One region of the Tepidibacillus infernus genome, then DNA from elsewhere that is predicted to be linked to it. Evidence: a T-box and tRNA genes for the amino acid it is inferred to sense, from the RefSeq annotation. Region 1 holds a T-box; the other holds one or more tRNA genes.

What was found. The T-box of region 1 lies ahead of thrS (threonine--tRNA ligase). A T-box ahead of a tRNA ligase gene usually reads a tRNA of that ligase, here a tRNA-Thr.
Region 2: it has a tRNA-Thr gene. The T-box ahead of thrS (threonine--tRNA ligase) is inferred to sense a tRNA for this amino acid. The anticodon was not compared.

What each region holds. Positions count from the first base shown of each region.
Region 1 covers NZ_JBLWFI010000001.1:93,537-96,956, forward strand. The annotation lists gene pstB (phosphate ABC transporter ATP-binding protein PstB) at 41-793, shown strand; gene phoU (phosphate signaling complex protein PhoU) at 813-1,469, shown strand; T-box leader at 1,540-1,773, shown strand; gene thrS (threonine--tRNA ligase) at 1,845-3,420, shown strand, end outside.
Region 2 covers NZ_JBLWFI010000001.1:2,338,612-2,342,031, reverse strand. The annotation lists gene TEPIDINF_RS11705 (adenylosuccinate synthase) at 1-851, shown strand, start outside; tRNA gene TEPIDINF_RS11700 (tRNA-Lys) at 1,053-1,128, shown strand; tRNA gene TEPIDINF_RS11695 (tRNA-Glu) at 1,142-1,216, shown strand; tRNA gene TEPIDINF_RS11690 (tRNA-Phe) at 1,280-1,355, shown strand; gene TEPIDINF_RS11685 (hypothetical protein) at 1,423-1,791, opposite strand; tRNA gene TEPIDINF_RS11680 (tRNA-Thr) at 1,933-2,008, shown strand; gene TEPIDINF_RS11675 (peptidoglycan DD-metalloendopeptidase family protein) at 2,072-3,420, shown strand, end outside.

The sequences.
Region 1 (3,420 bases):
CTCATCTTACTTATCGTCATACATTAATGAGGTGGAATCTATGTCAATTCAAGTAAATAATTTGAACGCTTGGTATGGAGATTTTCATGCTATAAGAGATATAAATTTGGATATAAAAGATAAACAAGTTACAGCTTTAATTGGACCGTCTGGTTGTGGGAAATCTACATTTATTCGTACGATCAATCGCATGCATGAAGTGATTGAAGGTGCACGAGTTACTGGTGAAATCATCGTTGATGGCCAAAACATTTATGATACGAATATAGACCCAGTAAGCGTACGCCACCGAATTGGGATGGTTTTTCAGAAACCTAATCCATTCCCGACGATGTCGATTTACGATAATGTGATTGCTGGCTTACGTTTAAATGGAACGAAAGATAAAAAAATCTTAGATGAAAAAGTAGAGACTAGTTTAATTCAGGCTAATCTTTGGGACGAGGTCAAGGATCGTTTAAATAAAAATGCCATGGGGTTATCTGGTGGTCAACAACAACGTCTATGTATTGCTAGAACCTTAGCAGTAGAACCAGATGTAATATTGATGGATGAACCAACATCTGCACTTGACCCGATTTCTACATTAAGAGTTGAAGAATTGGTTCATTCTTTAAAGGATAAGTATACAATCATCATCGTCACTCATAATATGCAACAAGCGGCTCGTGTGTCTGATAAAACTGCCTTTTTCCTAAATGGTGAGTTGATTGAATATGATGATACTGTTAAAATCTTTTCAAACCCTAAAAACCAAAAGACAGAGGATTATATAACTGGTCGTTTTGGTTAATACAAGGAGATGATACACTGTGCAAAGAAAAAGCTTTGATCAAGAATTGAATACTTTGCAACAAAACTTGTTGCAAATGGGTAATCTTGTTGAAGAAGCCATTGAAAAATCCCTTGAATCGTTGTCTAATTTGGATAAAGATTTAGCAAGAAAAGTGGTAGAGGATGATGTCAAGGTAAATGAAATGGAAGATCAAATTGAAACACTTGCCGTTCAATTAGTGGCTACTCAACAACCAGTTGCTAAAGATTTAAGGAAAATTATAGCAGCTATTAAAATTGCAAGTAGTTTAGAAAGAATGGCTGATTTATCAAGAGATATTGCGAAGGTAACGATTCGAATTGAAGAAGACCACTTATTAAAACCCTTAGTTGATATCCCTCAAATGGCGCAAATGGTAAAACAAATGTTAACGAACGGATTAAAATCTTATATTGAGGAAAATGTTGAGTTAGCGTTTGGTTTAGCTGAAATTGATGATAAGGTTGATAAATTGTATAGTACGGTTTTACGTGATTTATTAGAGATTATGACCAAAAAACCTGAAACGCTAAGCCAAGCAATGTTACTCTCATTTGTAGCCAGATATATCGAACGAATTGGAGATCATGCTACAAATATCGGAGAGAGTGTCATTTACTTGGTAAAAGGGAACAAACCAGATTTAAATCTATAGTGAAACTTGACTTTTATCATAGCCATTCTTATAATACTAATTATTAAAAAACTTAGTTAAAAAAATAGTTAGATCGACGATGATGAGGACATGAATGATCAAGTACCAGTGTTTATAGAGAGAATCCTTGGCTGAGAGATTCTTAACTAGGGTTGATGATTTACCCCCTTTGAGTCATAATAGCGAAAAGAAAAGTAGCTATTATCGGTAGTCACCGTTATCTATATGAGCATTTATTTAGGAAGTAGGGATATTTCCTTCATAAATGAAATTTGGGTGGAACCACGGCACAATCGTCCCATAGAGGATGAATGTGCTTTTTTTATTGAAAAAAATTTTTTGCATCAAAATCACTAAAAAGGAGTGTTATGAAGGATGGATAAGATTAAGATTACGTTTCCGGATGGTTCTTTTAAAGAGTTTGACAAGGGTATAACTATCGAAGATATTGCTGCTTCCATAAGCCCAGGTCTAAAGAAAAAAGCCATAGCTGGTAAAGTAAATGGTAAATTGGTAGATCTATATTTACCCATTGAAGAAGATGCTACAGTAGAAGTTGTGACAATGGACAGTGAGGATGGACTTGAAGTCTATCGCCATAGCTCTGCTCATTTATTAGCACAAGCTGTGAATCGTTTGTATCCTGGGACAAAATTTGGTATTGGTCCAGTAATCGAAGACGGTTTTTACTACGATATGGATATTCCTGAACAGCTCTCAACAGATGATTTAGAAAAAATTGAAAGAGAAATGAAGAAAATCATTAAAGAAGACTTACCGATTCGTAGAAAGGTAGTATCACGTGAAGAGGCATTGGAAATTTTCAAAGGAATAAATGATGATTTGAAAGTGGAGATCATCAATGAGTTACCAGAGGATGCTGAAATCACGATTTATGAACAAGGTGAATTCTTTGACCTTTGCCGTGGCCCTCACTTACCATCAACAGGAAAAATTAAAGCGATTAAGTTATTAAGTATCGCTGGTGCTTATTGGAGAGGGGATTCTGATCGCCAAATGTTACAACGAATTTATGGAACCTCTTTCCCTAAAGAAAATCAATTAGAAGATTACTTACATTTCTTAGAAGAAGCAAAAAAACGTGATCATCGCAAACTAGGTCGGGAATTAGAGCTCTATATGTTCTCAGACGAGGCTCCTGGAATGCCATTCTACCTAGAAAATGGAATGATCATTCGTAACCAATTGGAGAATTTCTCAAGAAAACTTCAAGAAGAAGCTGGATATAGAGAGGTTCGTACTCCACTTGTGATGAATCAACGTCTCTGGGAGCAATCTGGACACTGGGAACATTATAAAGAAAATATGTATTTCACTGACGTCGATGATACCAAATTTGCACTAAAACCAATGAATTGCCCAGGTCATATGTTGATTTATAAAAATCAATTACATTCTTATCGCGATCTTCCATTACGTATTGCTGAATTCGGCCAAGTTCATCGCCATGAGTTATCAGGTGCATTAAATGGAATGATGCGTGTTCGTACCTTTACTCAGGATGATGCACATATTTTCGTAAGACCTGATCAGATTGAATCGGAAATTAAAGAAGTTATTAAGTTGATTGATAAAATCTACAGTGTATTTGGTTTTGATTATAAAGTTGAATTATCTACTAGACCTGAAGATTCAATGGGGTCAGATGAATTATGGGAACAAGCAGAGACAGCGTTAAAAAATGTGTTGGATCATTTGGGAATGGAATACACCATCAATGAAGGAGATGGCGCATTCTATGGTCCAAAAATTGATTTTCATATTCTTGACGCATTGAAGCGTAGCTGGCAATTGGCAACCATTCAGCTTGACTTCCAAATGCCTGAAAAATTTGATTTACACTATATCGGGGAAGACAATCAGCGTCATCGTCCAGTTGTCATTCATCGTGCGATTATGGGTTCTATTGACCGATTTATTGGGATCATTA
Region 2 (3,420 bases), 2.2 Mb from region 1:
GTATCGCTGATTTGTTAGATGAACAGGAATTTGAAAAAAAATTAAGAAGGAATCTTGAAGAGAAAAACCGTCTATTTGAAAAATTTTATGAAACAGATGGGTTTAAAGCAGAGAAAATTTTAGAGGAATATGCGATATATCGTGAAATCATCAGACCTTACGTGGTTGATACTTCTGTCGTTTTAAATGATGCCATTGACCAAGGGAAAAGGGTATTATTTGAAGGAGCCCAAGGGGTTATGCTTGATATTGACCAAGGTACTTACCCATTTGTCACTTCATCTAATCCTGTGGCAGGTGGAGTGACGATTGGTTCTGGTGTAGGTCCAACAAAAATTCATCATGTTGTAGGTGTTGCAAAAGCCTATACGACTCGTGTTGGCGATGGGCCATTTCCTACTGAATTGAATAATGAAATAGGTGATCGAATTCGTGAAGTCGGCAACGAGTATGGAACAACGACAGGAAGACCTAGACGAGTAGGCTGGTTTGATAGTGTGGTTGTAAGACATGCTCGACGTGTTAGCGGAATTACCGAGTTATCTTTAAATTCAATTGATGTATTGACAGGTATTCCTACATTAAAAATTTGTAAAGCATATAAGTATAACGGAGAAATCATTGAGGAGTTCCCCGCCAATTTAAGGGTGTTAGCTGAATGTGTGCCTGTTTATGAAGAGCTACCTGGATGGGATGAAGATATTACCGGTGTTCGTAATTTAAATGACTTACCAGTAAATGCTCGTCATTATATCGAACGAATTTCCCAACTCACTGGAATCCCTATTGCCATCTTCTCAGTAGGGCCAAATCGAGAACAAACAAATATGATAAAAGGCGTATTTGCATAGGCCATCTATTTTTTTCAATATGATCATAGAACCCACAAAAGGAATCGCAATAGTTTTTAAAGAAGCCATCACTTTTGTGGGTTTTTAATTCTGAAAGTTGGATTTGTAGAATAAAGAATCTTTTTGAAAAATGTGCAAAAAAGGTTGCATATTAATTTCTATCGTGGTAATATATTTTTTGTGTCCAAGAGGACAAGTTGTGAGCCATTAGCTCAGCAGGTAGAGCACCTGACTTTTAATCAGGGTGTCACAGGTTCGAATCCTGTATGGCTCACCATTTTTATGCGTATGGCCCGTTGGTCAAGTGGTTAAGACACCGCCCTTTCACGGCGGTAACAGGGGTTCGAATCCCCTACGGGTCACCATACGGGACTAGCTACGCGTCGGAATCCCGTTAGCTTTGCGATTTTAATGTTTTTTTATAATAAGGTTCGGTAGCTCAGTCGGTAGAGCAGAGGACTGAAAATCCTCGTGTCGGCGGTTCGATTCCGTCCCGAACCACCATAAAATGATATACTTTCCGCTTTCCCTACTTTAATAAGTAGGTTTTTCTATTTTCTGAAACATAAACTCAAGTCATTCCGTTATATTTTTTGATGATGTTTTCTACCTGAGGAGCTTGATCCTCATTCATTACAATGGTTAGTAAAATGTTCGGTGGTATCGCAGTTCTATTACCATCTGCCATTCCACTTGCACTGACATCTGCCGCAGCTAGTACTTCTGCGTTATCATTTACTAATGAACCTAATGTTAAATCAGTTAAACTGTCAAATCGACTTGTGATGGGATTTACCTGATCATTTAATTGGTCTCCAGGATAAAAAGCTATTCGATCTACTTGGGTTTCAATTGAATTGTATTGCTGTAGCTCGCTTGCCGCTTTTTGTGCATCTTCAACAGATCGAAAATAAGCCAATATATTTCTTTGGTTCATCATTTTGCCTCCCTTCAAATATAGTGTATATAGAATGCTTGAAGAGCATACATTTTACTAGTGTTCTAAAAATGTTCAGATTTTTCCACTTGAAGTGACAAGCTATATTATGGTAAATTTGAACATATGGAGGCTTTAAAACATGCCGATGTGGCTCAGCTGGTAGAGCAGCTCATTCGTAATGAGCAGGTCGTGGGTTCGAGTCCCATCGTCGGCTCCACTTTAAAAATAGGACATTCTTATGTGAGAGAGAGAAAAAAAACTCCATAAAAAGGAGGTTGTCATGGCGACGTTCAATGATAAATTTACCGATTTTAAAGGTAAATTCCAAAAGGACTTAACCAAGGCTAGTAATTGGGGAAAAACAATAGTTCAGACCGTACAACAATATATTCAATCAAATAAGAAAAGATCAATCATCATTGGTTCAATTACAGGCACAATTCTTATGACTACCCTTTTTGGTGTAGGCTATTATCAGGCAAATGCCGTAAATCTTTATCACGTCTATTTAGATGGTAAAGAAGTTGGGGTTGTTAATAATAAAGAAGTAGTTGAACAATGGAAAGAGCAAGTTTTAAAGCAAGCCCAGAATACATATAGCACGATAACATTAAATTTTGGAAATAAGATTACATATCAGGAAGAGAAGAAATTTAAAGGCCAGTTTGATAACGCTAAGACTTTAAGTGCTCTAAAAGATGCCTTCTCGATTCAAGCGACAGCTGTTGAACTCGTAGTGAATGGAAAAGTAGTTGGATATGTAAAAGATCAAAAAACAGCAGATTTAATACTTGAGCAAATCAAACAGCCTTTTCTTCCAAACAAGAATAAAGATAAAGTAAAAGCAGCTTCTCTTGATGGAAACAATCAACAAATTAGAAAGCTAGATCAAATTCAAATTAAAGAAGAAGTTGTTACCAAAGAGGTTAAAGTAACACCAGCAGAAATTTTATCTGCAGAAGATATGGTGACATTGTTAAAACAAGGAACCTTAGAACAGAAAAAATATATTGTGAAACAAGGAGATACACTTTCTGGAATTGCCCAACAATTTGGCATCACGACGAAACAGATATATCAATTGAATCCTAATATTAAAGGTGAATTCATCAATATTGGTGACGAAGTGATTGTTACAGCCAAAACTCCGCTTGTTACTGTTCAAACAAAAGAAACAGTGATCAATCAAGAAAGAATTCCTTACAAAGTGGTTTATCAAAAGGATTCATCGATGTACTCAAACCAAACAAAAGTGGTACAACAAGGTTCCGATGGTAAGAAAAGTGTGGAATACTCGATATTGAAGGAAAATGGAGTAACCACGCAAAAAACAATTCTAAAAGAAACGGTTATTTCTGAAGCAAAAGATAAAATTGTGAAGAAGGGTACTAAAATTGTTTCTTCACGTGGTTCTGGTACATTATTATGGCCAACAGTAGGAGGAATTATTACCAGTAAGTACGGTTCAAGATGGGGTAGGACTCATGAAGGAATCGATATATCTGGAGTAAGTAATCGTACGATCAAAGCAGCAGATAGTGGAAAAGTCGTTTTTGCTGGTTGGAATGGTGCTTACGGTAAAGCTATTATCATTGATCATGGAAATGGTATGAAAACCCTATACGGCCA